3 regions of the Parendozoicomonas sp. 2304DJ65-17 genome follow, and region 3 is predicted to be linked to each of the others. Evidence: predicted binding sites of a transcription regulator. Region 3 holds the regulator's gene; each other region holds the start of a gene.
The links. The regulator FNR, encoded in region 3, switches genes on or off when oxygen is low (the NO sensors DNR and NnrR bind a similar motif). The targets are predictions, from matches to a motif close to TTGATNTANATCAA.
Positions count from the first base shown of each region.

Region 1: a site for FNR is predicted at 2,180-2,193, ahead of ACY2RR_RS01185 (DMSO/selenate family reductase complex A subunit). Genes of this name have one in related genera too.
Region 2: a site for FNR is predicted at 2,071-2,084, ahead of ACY2RR_RS08190 (bacteriohemerythrin). Genes of this name have one in related genera too.

Region 1 covers NZ_JBYVJV010000001.1:260,926-265,213, forward strand. Annotated here, with positions in the region: gene ACY2RR_RS01185 (DMSO/selenate family reductase complex A subunit) at 1-2,095, opposite strand, end outside; gene ACY2RR_RS01190 (putative periplasmic lipoprotein) at 2,373-3,014, shown strand; gene ACY2RR_RS01195 (endonuclease/exonuclease/phosphatase family protein) at 3,064-4,288, opposite strand, start outside.
Region 2 covers NZ_JBYVJV010000002.1:710,926-715,213, forward strand. Annotated here, with positions in the region: gene secF (protein translocase subunit SecF) at 1-724, shown strand, start outside; gene ACY2RR_RS08185 (hypothetical protein) at 870-1,463, shown strand; gene ACY2RR_RS08190 (bacteriohemerythrin) at 1,512-2,003, opposite strand; gene ACY2RR_RS08195 (inositol monophosphatase family protein) at 2,162-2,974, opposite strand; gene ACY2RR_RS08200 (RNA methyltransferase) at 3,233-3,991, shown strand; gene cysE (serine O-acetyltransferase) at 4,103-4,288, shown strand, end outside.
Region 3 covers NZ_JBYVJV010000018.1:32,896-37,183, forward strand. Annotated here, with positions in the region: gene ACY2RR_RS24220 (TraR/DksA family transcriptional regulator) at 651-983, shown strand; gene ACY2RR_RS24225 (hypothetical protein) at 1,023-1,523, opposite strand; gene ACY2RR_RS24230 (adenine phosphoribosyltransferase) at 1,652-2,194, opposite strand; gene fnr (fumarate/nitrate reduction transcriptional regulator Fnr) at 2,204-2,962, opposite strand; gene ACY2RR_RS24240 (hypothetical protein) at 3,459-4,115, shown strand.

The DNA.
Region 1 (4,288 bases), on a different contig from region 3:
AACCAAACATCTGCAGCGGGTATTTGTCTGCATGAGGGGCTTCGTGGCCTTCCCACATGGATACATACTCAGGCAGAGGCTTGATGTATTCGTCGTCTTTCAGAGTCCAGCTCTTGGACAACTCTGCCAAACGCTCGGAGTAGATCTCGATCTTGCCAGATGGTGTTGCCAGTGGATTGGCTTCTGGATCATCACGGAATGCCTTGTACTGAACATGAGGCTGACCAGGGTTCTTTTTCTTCACAATACCTTTTTCAACAAAGGTCGCGAAGTCTGGCAATTCCGGGTTGTTCTTGCGGGCGTTGGAGTAAATAAACTCCAGCCATTGCTGCTGGGTACGACCTTCGGTGAATTTCTCTTTCACACCCAGACGTTCGGCAATATCGGCACACATATCGTAAACCGGGCGACATTCGTGCAGAGGCTTGATCGCCTGACTGCAGCAGATGGCGTATCCCATGTTGCCGGCACTGCCCTGAGTGGCGAAATCCATCTGCTCAGCGATGGTCAGGTCTGGCAACAGAATGTCGGCAACGCGGGCAGAAGCAGTCATGTGGTTATCAATCACCACAATCATTTCGCACTTGCTGTCGTCTGCCAGAATCTCGTGGGTACGGTTGATCTGGCCGTGCTGATTCACCAGGCAGTTACCGGCGTAGTTCCAGATAAACTTGATAGGTGAGGTAAGCTTTTCAACACCACGGATACCGTCGGTTTTATCAGTCATTTCATCATGACGGATAATGGCATCTGTCCACATAAACATGGGGATAGACGCCTGCACCGGGTTGCTCAGCTTGGGGAAGGAAGCAAACGGCATGTAGTAACCGCCTTCACGGGCACCGGTGTTACCACCGTGAATACCTACGTTGCCGGTCATTACAGAGAGCATGGAAACTGCACGGCAGCTGTGCTCACCATTGACGTGACGCTGCATACCCCAGCCCTGAGCGATATAGCAAGGCTTGGCACCGGCAATTTCGCGGGCCAGACGGGTAATAGTCTTGGCAGGAACACCACAGATTTTTGCTGCCCACTCTGGCGTCTTCGGCGTTTTGTCTTCGCCCTTACCCTTGATGTAAGACACCCAGGAGGCCCCCTTGGGAGCAGACTCAGGTAGAGAGTTTTCGTCGTAGCCGATGGTGTAACGATTCAGGAATTCGTGATCCACCAGGTCTTCAATGATCATCACGTAAGCCATACCGGCTACAAATGCAGCATCGGTACCAGGGCGAACAGGCACCCACTCATCTTTCTCACCCAGCAGGTTAGTGTCAGTCAAACGCGGATCAACACAGATCATGCGAGCGCCACTACGACGGCGGGCTTCCTGCAGATGATAGGTAACACCGCCGCCACTCATGCGAGTCTCGGCCGGGTTATTACCGAAATAAACCACCAGCTCGGTGTTTTCAATATCGGTCACACAGTTACCACCCACCCAGCTACCACCAAACATATAAGGCAGGCCAACAGCGATCTGGGCTGTGGAGTAGTCACCATAGTGGTTCAGGTAACCACCATAGGCATTCATCAAGCGGGCAACCATGGTGCTGGAAGGCGGCCAGGATTTGGTCACAGTTCCGCCCAGAGTACCGGTACCGTAGTTCAGATATACGGCTTCGTTACCGTATTCACCAACAATTCGCTTCAGGCTGCCGGCAACGGTATCCAAAGCTTCATCCCAGCTGATGCGCTCAAAGCGGCCTTCGCCACGTTTGCCCACACGCTTCATTGGGTATTTGATGCGGTCAGGGTTGTATACGCGCTTACGAATAGAGCGGCCACGCAAACAGGCACGAACCTGGTGTTCACCCCACTCTTTGTCGTCACCGGTATTATCGGTTTCAACCCATTTGATCACGTCATCGGAGACATGCATTTTAACCGGGCAGCGGCTGCCACAGTTCACAGTACAGGAAGACCAGACAACCTTATCTGTACTCTTTTCACTTGTTTTCTTATTGGAAGCAACGGCTTTGAAAGGTAAGCCGGAACCCATAACTGCGGCGGCACCGCCTGCAGCTGAACTCCATTTCATAAAGGTACGACGGCCCAGAACGGAGCTAAACACACGTTTAATAGTGTCAGACATGGCAATTCTTCACGGGTGATAATATGCGCCAGCGATGACTATTTGCTGGCACAATAATCACACATGAAATGTAAGGGCTTTGTACTGATATACGACAATAGGTATAGAAAGCACACAAAGGAATTACCACCATAGTGGTACGGCATTCACCAACCTATCAACAGCTCACAACAAATTCCGACACAATAAAAACACCTTCGAAAATTTTCTTTCAAATTATGCATTCAACATTAAAATCGGTAATTCAATTAACAAAAAAAAGACAGAAGAATTTATAATGAGAAAATTTGTAGTCGTTTTGTTTGCGTCATTGCTGATGGCAGGGTGTGGTGCAAAAAAACAGATTGTAGTGACCGAAAATTCATACAGTTCTAATGTCTACCCATCCATAAATATTTACCTTCCTGAAAAATTTAAAATAGTTCCTGTCTATAAAGGCAGCGAACGAAGCCAATACGTTGATGCTTTTGGAAGCAGTATTTTGTTTACCCGCAGTAATAGTTGGCTTACACGAAACAGTAACGACAATGTAGAAGTTTATTTATCTTTTGAGGACATGCGGGTACCACGCAGAAATGCCATCTGGCTTCCTCTGAAAAAAACAGATCCCAAGTCCTGCTTTGGCGACGAGACAATCATTAAAGATGTAACATTTGAATCCTGTGTGTTCGAAGAGCCAATCAGTGAAAAAAGAAGAGGGAGCTGGGAATCCGCTGGAATGACCATTGATCTCGGCGCACTGTGCTTCCGCACAGTTCTTTTGCAGTACTTACCAGGCAACCATGAAACAAGAAAGCTTTTGATCAACTACACCAAGCCAGGAGCCTGCAGCCACCCAATGACTAACGAAGAGAAAGAAGATCTTTTAAACGAAGTTATTGAGGTTCTGGAGGGCAAACCAACATCAATCATGGCCTGATAAAAAAATACCTCCCTTCCCTGAATTAGAGAGAAGGGAGGTATTTAGATTAAGGACGAATCATTTCAAAAGTCTGCTTTGAACCAATCGACCATGAGCCGGCACTCAAACCAGCACCACCACCGAAGTCTGCTCGCAGATAACGACCATTAGCCGCTCGTAATGCAACTCGCCCGTTACCAAGATCAGTAATTTCAAAAGTTTCACGGCTTCCAATCTTGGTACCGTTAACTTTCAAAGTTCCAAACAGCTTGGAATCAAGACGAACAAAATGACCGTCACGGGCTTTCAGCGCAATCTTGTTATATCCAACCTGTACAACCTGAAAACTTTCCCAGGTTCCAATCTGGCTGGAACCTGCAGAAATAAAACTGCCACCACCACTCATAGCCCTCATGTAATGACCATTACGGGTTTTGAAATGCACAATGTCTCCATCGTAAGGGAAAAGAGAACGCGAAGGTTCGGCCGCTGTTGGAAACTTGAAAGCACCGTTCACTGCATAATGATCAGAGAGATCCCACTCTCCCCACAGGCTAGGGGCACTGCTGCGAGGCGCAAAGGCATAGTTTACAGACTCAACCGGATTCAGGTTATCCCTGCCATAGAGTACATAATCGAGATACTCAACAAAGGGAGCATCGGCCCAGACATTCACCCGGCTGTCATAAGTAGCAGTCAACCCAGTGTTAGCTGGCTCAACAGCTTTCAGGCTGATCAGCATCTGCTCACGATCCTGAGGCAGGGTCAGCTTGTTAACATTAAAGTCTCCCCCCATTAACACAGGCTCATCAGCGGGAATGTTTTTGGAGCGCACAAACTCACCCATCTGCGCAATCTGTGCCATTCGAGCCGCACGATTTGGCGCATCATCAGACGACTGGGTATGAGTACCAAAAATATGGTAAGGCTGACCTTTCTTGTTGATTTTTACATAAATAACCGCACGGGAGGCTGCACATTGAATACCATCACAGGTGTCGTAGAACTCCACATCTTCTTCAAGAATCGGCCACCGGGAAACGATTCGGTTGCCGGATTCCATCAGCTTGCCAACTTTAAAGGCTTTACCTGTTTGATAAGGGTATTCAGCACGAATTGCCGCTCTCAGCTTATCGCTGGGAATATCATCAAACAGTTCTGAGAATACAATGGCATCGTAGCCTTTCAGATGAGCAGGGATTTCTTCAAACCGCTCAGGAATCTTTTTGGCTCCAAAAACTGTGATTCCCCAGGCATTGTATGCCAGAAGGTTCAGTGTATTGGCGGGAGTT
Region 2 (4,288 bases), on a different contig from region 3:
CGAGATGGGTTACGGTGACGCTGTTGCTCAGGAATATGGTTCAGCTAATGATGTGCTGGTACGTATACCTGGTGGCGAGACTGATGTAACTCTTGGGGATCGCGTTGCTCGCCAGCTGAGTGCTGCTCACGAAGGTGAGATAAAAGTTAAGCGGGTTGAGTTTGTTGGGCCGCAGGTTGGTGAGCAGCTTCGTGACCAGGGTGGCCTGGGAATGATGCTGGCACTGGCTCTGGTTATGCTCTACATCGCTTTCCGGTTCCAGTACAAGTTCTCACTGGGGGCGGTTATTGCTCTGGCGCACGACAGTTTGATTGTTCTGGGTGTGTTCTCTCTGTTTAATCTGCAGTTTGACCTTACCGTACTGGCAGCGATTCTGGCTGTTGTCGGTTACTCCCTGAACGACACGATCATTGTGTATGACCGGGTGCGGGAAAACTTCCGCAAGGTGCGTCGTGGTACTCCTGCCGAGATTATCAATATCTCCCTGAGTCAGACCCTTGGTCGTACTTTGGCCACGTCGGGTACCACCATCATGGTTCTGCTGTCTCTGTTTTTCCTGGGTGGCGACATGATTCATGGTTTTGCAACAGCGCTGCTGGTAGGTGTGGGTGTGGGTACATACTCCTCCATCTACATCGCTTCTAATATGTTGTTGTACATGAATATTAACCGTGAGGATCTGATTGTTCCTGTACGGGAAGATGAAGTTGATGATATGCCTTAAGAGCTAGTCGTAAACTTAATAAAAAGCCCGGGCTCATTGTGAGTTCGGGTTTTTTTCTTTAAAGCCTTCTGCTCCATGAGAGGAAGGCTTTTGTATAGGGGCTACTTTTAGGTGCTTATATAAAAGCAGGTCTTGAAGGTGTTTTGTGGATATACGGACAGCTGAGCAGTCAGATGTGCCAGAGTTGGTGGAAACTCTGACTCAATCTTTTGTTTCGGAACCCTTCTTTCGTTGGATGTATCCCGATGAAGATCGTTATTTTCGGGTGATTCCTGATATGTTCCGGATGGCAGTTAAAGCACCGTTAGAGCAGGGGACGATTTATGTGTCACCGAATTGTGAGGTTGTATCCGTTTGGATAGCTGATTTTGACCCATCTGTTGAAACTGGCTTGATGTCGGATGAGAAACTGCAGCTACACAAAGAAAATATTGCACCAGAAAGGTTTGAGGTTCTGGTTAAGGCTCTTGAGCAAATTAAATCTTCTTTTCCCAAAGAGATATTCTGGTATGGAATGTATCTTGGTGCGCTTCCAGGTAGTCAGGGAAAGGGATTGTCGAGAGCTCACCTCAACCACGCCTGTCAGGTATTGGATGGGCTCGGAAGAAAAGGCTTTTGTGGTGCCAGTGAAAAGCGTAACAGAGACTATTACACACGCTACGGGTTTCAAACTGTTAGCAGCGTAAGCATTGAGGGCGCACCCAGCTTTTCTACCATGTTGCGTGAGCCAAAGAATTAGGCAGGGCGTTGCTGTTTGGCGCTGCCTAATCTGACGACTGGGATAGGGCTACTTGCGGTGAAACAGGCGATCCATCCAGGAGCGTTTGTCGTAGCGAGCTTTTACACCTTTTTTCAGCATATGCGGTGCATACAGCATATCTTCTTCAAGAATGTGGCGGGTCAGCCAGTTCTTCAGGAAATGCAGCAGTTCAAAGCCTACATGTTTTCCAGCCGCAACTTTATCTCGAAGCTCGTTAATCTGTTCAATCAGAAGCTCGTGGTGATGTTTGTGTTCTTCGTAATCGGGGTAATCCAGAACTCGCATCAGGCTCTCTTCAACGGCGAAGTGAATGCGAGTGTAATCGGCAAGATCATTGAGGGTGGAGACGGTGGCTTCGTTGCCATGGTGCTCTCGGATTGCTCGATAAAGATTGTTAAGTAAGTCCACAAGGACTTTATGCTGTTCATCGATTTCCTGGATCCCAACACTGAGTTCATCGGTCCAGGTGATCAGCTCTCTGTTATTATTTGAAAGCACTTGTGCTGCCACATCTGACATTGATACCTCCCTCTTATTGCATATTTATAATTGTTTGCAGAGTGTGGCAAATACGTAGAGGGGTGTATTGATGTGGATCAATAACCAATAAAAGTGGCAGAGGTGTTGTACAGAAAAGCCGCGCCCGATAAGGCCGGGCGCGATTTTGAAGGTGAAGATTACTTCATGTCTTCAGTCAGGAAAGGCTGAATTCTGGTCAGTACTTCCTTGAATACTCGTGGTGCACCACAAACAATCTGACCTTTTTCCAGATGCTTGTTGCCGCCGCGGAAGTCGGCAACCAGGCCGCCAGCTTCGGTAACCAGCAGGCTGCCAGCAGCCATATCCCATTCGTTCAGGCCGAATTCCCAGAAACCGTCGTAACGGCCAGCAGCAACGTAGGCCAGGTCCAGTGCGGCAGAACCAGGACGACGAATGCCAGCTGTTTCGCCAACCAGGCTGCGGAACATGCTCATGTAGTTATCCATGTGGGTCAGCTGACCTTCACGGAATGGGAAGCCTGTTCCCAGCAGTGCGCCCTGCAGGCTGGTACGGCTGGTTACACGGATGCGTCGGCCGTTCAGGGCTGCACCCTGGCCACGGCTGGCAGTGAATTCTTCAAGACGCATGGGGTCGAATACAACGGCGTGCTCAATACGGCCGCGGTATTGGCAGGCAATAGATACGGAGAACTGTGGCAGGCCGTGGATGAAGTTGGTGGTGCCGTCCAGAGGGTCAATGATCCACAAGTAGTCTTCGCCTTCACCTGTGCCGGGTTGGTGACCGGTTTCTTCACCGAGGAAACCGTGGTCAGGGTAAGCCTTTTTCAGGGTGGAGATAATGGCACGCTCAGAAGCCTTGTCGATCTCTGTTACGTAATCATTGGCTTCTTTCTTCTGAACCTTGATAACGTCCAGTTGTTCGTAGCCCTGAGTAATAATCTCGCCAGCCTTACGCGCAGCGCGCAGGGCAATAGTAACCATCGGTTGCATATCGGGATGTGTATTCTGTGAGGTAAAAGAACATTGTTAACCGGCGGATTATATCAGCTGTTTATGGTTTGCGCAGGATGTTCGGTGTGAAATAAGTGTATTGACTGCTGTTCGGGGGGGCAGGATAGGTGGCATTACTTGGCTGGCTCTGGACGAGAGATGGATTTAGGCAGAATTTTCACTCACATGTTCTGATAGAATGCGTACATCTTTTTACTTAATGGGCCTTTCTTTCGAGAGGGTGACTGGTTGTTATTGATGTCTTCTGAACAAAACCCCTGCAAAAACATTCGGGTCGTGCTTGTTAATACCACCCACCCCGGCAATATCGGGTCGGCAGCCAGAGCTATGAAAACCATGGGGTTGTCCTCTCTGTATCTCGTTGATCCGGTGGACTTTCCTTCTGGTGAGGCCAGAGCTCTGTCATCCGGTGCTACAGATCTGCTCGAGAGTGCAGTCGTTACCAGCACACTTGAGGAAGCTATTGCGGATTGTGAGCTGGTGGTTGGTGCCAGTGCCAGGGTGCGAGGGATTTCCCTTTCTCTGACTGATCCACGAGATACTGCCAAGGACGTTGTGGCAGAAGCGAAAGATGGGGCAAAGGTGGCATTGGTATTTGGCCGTGAAGATCGCGGATTAACCAATGAAGAGTTGCGTTTATGCCACCGTCAGGTGCATATTCCGTCTGTTGCAGAATTCAGTTCCCTGAATCTTGCAGCATCTGTTCAGGTTTTGAGTTATGAGCTGCGTATGGCTTCTCTGGCTCAGGAAGGTGCCAGTAAGGTGCCAGAGGTCAGAGAAAATGCGCCAGCATCCTCTGAGCAGATGGAAGGTTATTACAAGCATCTAAGAGAAACCCTGGAAGATGTGGGTTTCTTTAAAAGCTGTAACCCAGACAAGATTATGGCGAAACTGCGTCGTCTTTATGCCCGCAGCCGCCCGGATCGGGTTGAGTACAATATCCTTCGAGGTATTCTCTCTGAAACGCAGGTTGCTCTTCGTAATTTGCGAAAATAAGTAGTACAGAATGAGTTGTGCGGGAGTGGATCCAGCGCAACTCATCTGATTTAGAAAAGCATCGCTCCGGAAAGAGAGTCTGGTGCCATACAACAACAGGAATGCGTAGCCATGTTAGAAAGAATTCGTGAAGATGTTCGCAGTGTGCTGGATAGAGATCCCGCAGCGCGTAACACTTTTGAAGTTCTGACCAACTATCCGGGGCTGCATGCACTGCTATTACATCGTCTTGCGCATCCTCTCTGGTGTCGAGACTGGAAGTGGCTGGCGAGGATGATATCTACATTTTCCCGCTGG
Region 3 (4,288 bases):
TACGATTAACGGAGAGGTGTTTTTTGATGTGAATCAGGTTCCATTTTTTTTCGAAATTGTGGGAAGGTTGAGGGCTTGGCGGGTAAGGGATTTCTGGTGGTCAACTGCAACAATGTGCAATAAAAGAGTTCATCCAAGTGCAACAGTTTTTCCGGGAAGAAGGGGATAAATTTGAGCAAGTGCAACACGAAAGAGGTTTGGTGCCAGTTAAGTGCAACACTAGGCATAGATCGATAAAAAAGTACTCAATTTGGTAAAACAGGAATATCCCCGAAATGGATTCATTGGCCACGCGTACTATATGGGATCCGCGGCAGCCATTTTGATGCCTATTCCGGCAATCCTTGCCTGACTGGCCATACTTTTCTGACTTGTGATATGTGCCCCTTGGTATTCCTGCTAAAACGTCGCATTATAGTGATAGGCCGTTTCTGTTGCTGGAAGGCGCGGAAGGTTTGCTAAACTCGGTCAGCCTGTTGTTGATATATGTCACCAGCCGCGCTGATCGTAAACCCTAGAATGCAAAATATAAGAAGTCATAAATCATGTAAGGGGATGCCTGCTCCAGATGTAAGAATAAGGGCATTTCTGTAGTGATAAGTCAGCCAGTCTTAGTTCCATAAGTCAGGAAAGTGCAGAGGGAATCAACCATGAAAGGGGAATATGACCAATTTCGTGAAGTGTTGCTGAGTCGTCAGGCAGAGTTGCAAGCGCGTTTGGATAACATAAAAAAAGATGTTACCCGAAAAGCCAATGCTGACTGGTCTGAGCAGGCTCAGGAACGGGAAAACGATGAGGTAATAGACGCTCTTGGTAATGAGGCCGTCAATGAACTTCATCTTATCCAGAAAGCTCTTGAGCGTATTGACGAGGAAGAGTACACCCTCTGTGTTGACTGTGGTGGGGAAATTCCTTTGGCACGCCTTAAAGTCATGCCTTACACCAACCTGTGTGTGAAATGTGCGGAAGCACGTGGGCAATAACCGCTGAAGCAGCTTGTCATATACCAGAATCTGACTTTCTTAGCTCTGGCTCGTTTCCTTGCCTCGGATCAGGGTGTTGTAGTGGTCGACAAAGTCATCGACAGTACCCTGTGGTTTACTGTGAAAGTTGTTGTGCCAGCAGCGCCCCAACCGTTTGGGGTTATCTTTGAAGTTGGCAGGCAGCGGTTTACCACGGCGAAGATAGATCATTAGTGCAACCGCGGTCGCGTAAGAAAGGTTTGTGGCTAATTCGGCGTGAGGATGCTGAAGAAACTCATGCTGGCTGGCCAGACCTCTCACCTTGCTTGCCAGTTCCGGCTGAGTAGAAAGAAAGTTATCCCAAACATTTCGGTGCATGCGGGGTGTGATCTGGTAGATACCCAGTGCTCGCTGGTTATCCATTTTGAGATGTTCCCCAAGCCCTGACTCCTGGGCTGCCGTCCCCAAAAGTAAATCCTCAGCAGCGGGGCTCCACAGGCCTAAATGTTTTAACGTGGGGCGAATAACCAGTGTGCGCAGTTCCTTGGCACAGATACCCATATCTTTTATCTCTTCCGATGAGAACCGTTGTTGTACCTAAAGGTATAACAGAACTTTCAGAAAGAGACATCGGCAAAATTGAAAGGAAAGTAAACCAGCCCGGTTATTCCAGACTGGTTCGGAGGGGATCAGTAGCTGGTGAGTGCGAAGGAAGCAATGCCTTCTTCTTTCAGCTTGGATGAGCCACCAAGAGCTGGCAGGTCGATAATGGCTGCTGCTTCTACGACTTCTGCTTCCAGGCGATTAACCAGTTTGGTCGCTGCCAGAAGGGTGCCGCCAGTAGCAATAAGATCATCAATCAGAACGATCTTGTCGCCAGCGGAAAGAGAGTCGGTATGAACCTCAAGGGCTGCTTTACCATATTCCAGTGTATATTCCTCGCATATTGTTTCTGCGGGGAGTTTGCCGGGCTTTCTGAAGATAACCAGAGGTAGGTGCAGGGTTGCAGCCAGTGGTGCTCCCAACAAGAATCCCCGGGCATCCAAGGCGCCAATATGGGTGATGCCCTTGTTCCGGTAACGTTCGGCAAACGTTTCGTGAACCATGCCCATGCCTTCGGGAGACTTGAGCAGGGTGGTAATGTCACGGAACATAACACCGGGTTCCGGCCAGTCAGGCACGGCCCGGATCAGGCCGCGCAGACGATCTTCGCTAAATGCAGATTGGTTCATATCACTAACTTACTGAATGTTTACAACCTCAGGACTGTCAGTCAGTTTACCACCTGCGAGGCTACACAGCTCCATTGCGTTGGTAATCTCAATCTCTTTACCGTTGGCATGGATGAGTTCCGCCTTCTGGAAGCGAGTGAAAACACGACTTACAGTTTCTACCGCCAGACCAAGATAGTTGCCCATTTCGTTACGGGACATGGACAGGCGGAAAGACTGTGAGGAGAAACCCCGGCGCCGGAAACGACTGGCCAGGTTGATGAGGAATGTCGCAATACGCTCGTCAGCATTTTTCTTCGACAACAGCAGTTTCATCTGCTGGTCTTCACGAATCTTCTTGCTCATGATCCGCATAAGCTGGCGGCGCAGAGCAGGATGACTGTCGGAGAGCTTTTCGAGCTTATCAAAGGGAATTTCGCAAACCATGGTGGTTTCAATAGCCTGGGCAGACACCGGATAGGTATCTGTATCCAGCCCACTGAGGCCGACCAGTTCACTGGGCAGGTAGAACCCAGTTATCTGCTCTTCACCTTCATTGGTGGATGTGTATGTTTTCAGCGCACCGGAGCGCACTGCGAAAACACTGTGAAATGCATCACCTTCCAGGAACAGATGTTCGCCTTTTTTCAATGGTCTGCCGCGCTTGATGATCTCATCGAGATCATCAATATCTTCTATTTTAAGCGCCAGTGGCAGACACAAAGGACTCAGGCTACAGTCCCTGCAGGCTACTTGGCTGGCATGCCGTACGTTCAGTTTTGGCGCCATATTGAGCCCCTAAGAACCAGATTGGCTGATGTAGAGAGTGAGCCTATTGTATGGGAATACGGGGCTAACTTTAACCCTGTGGCAGATACCTATAATGGTTTTTTTTCTGTTGTTTTTGTTCAAATGATGGTCTCTTGTCATCTTTTTGGTGTCTTTTAGGGTTGCCATTACAAAAAAAATTAAAACCCATCGGAAAAAAAATCGGTCACACATTGCTGTTTATCAATAGAGAACCCGTTTTTCTGCCGAGTTGCCATTCCGTTGCTCCTGATCAATCCCGTTAGTGAATCTGACAGAACCGCCTCCATTCACGAACCTCCTCGTTAGTCTCCGGTCAATAGTGACAAGCATGAACTCACCGGCTTGCCGGGCTTTTTGGGCATGCATGGGAGGCTGGAAGGCCTCATAACGTCTGATCCGGTATGTGCCCGGCGGGCCATTTGTGCTCAAACACAATTATGGGATCAGGTAACACTAGAAAACTATGGAGGTTTTTATGCCAAGTCCATTAATCATTGGCGGTGTTGTTGCAGCAGGAGTAGGTGCACTAACAACTCTGGGTTATTACACTAGGCCCCCTGCGCAGAACTCTGGTCGAACTGTAGAAGTTAGCAACCCTCAGCAGGATGCTGAGATGGGTGGCGGTGATGACACTGCTTCAACTGCTGTTGGTCAGCGTAAAGTCGCAAACGCATTCTATTCTGCTGGTCGTGGAGCTAAAGAAGTATGCTCTATGTTCCTATATGGAATAAGATCCTTTAGTTACCATTACCTGCCATGGATCATTTCCGGGGCTGTCTTCGGTGGAACTGGAGAAGCAGTTTCCAAGAGCGCTTACAATTTTGCAAAAAGCGCTGGTTGCTCTGAGGCGACGACCAAGGCATTGAGTGCTGGTGGTAGCTACAAGGCTGCGGTTAAGGGTGGCTGGTCGGTTGGTCTAGTCCCCATGGGTGTTGATTTCTTGCGTTGGGGTGTAAGAACCGCTACACGTGGTCGCCTGTGTAACTCTGAAACCAATGATCATGAACAGCGGATTACTGAAAACAAGCTTCTGATTGAAGCGGCTAACCGTAAGCTTGAAGATCATGACGAGTACGATGCGCGTATCACCGAGCTGGAAGATGCTTCTAAGCCCCTTCCCCGCAGGACTTAAACAATAAGATAGAATTGTTTAATGCCGTAAATTAAACCCGTTTCGGCGGGTTTAATTCCTCTCCCCTCTGTCAGCTCATCTTGCAGTGTTGTTAGGCATACTAACCATCACGGAACCTCCTACTGTTTTCTCCGGTCGAAAAGGGTAATTCGAGGCTTTCTGCTGGCTATTTC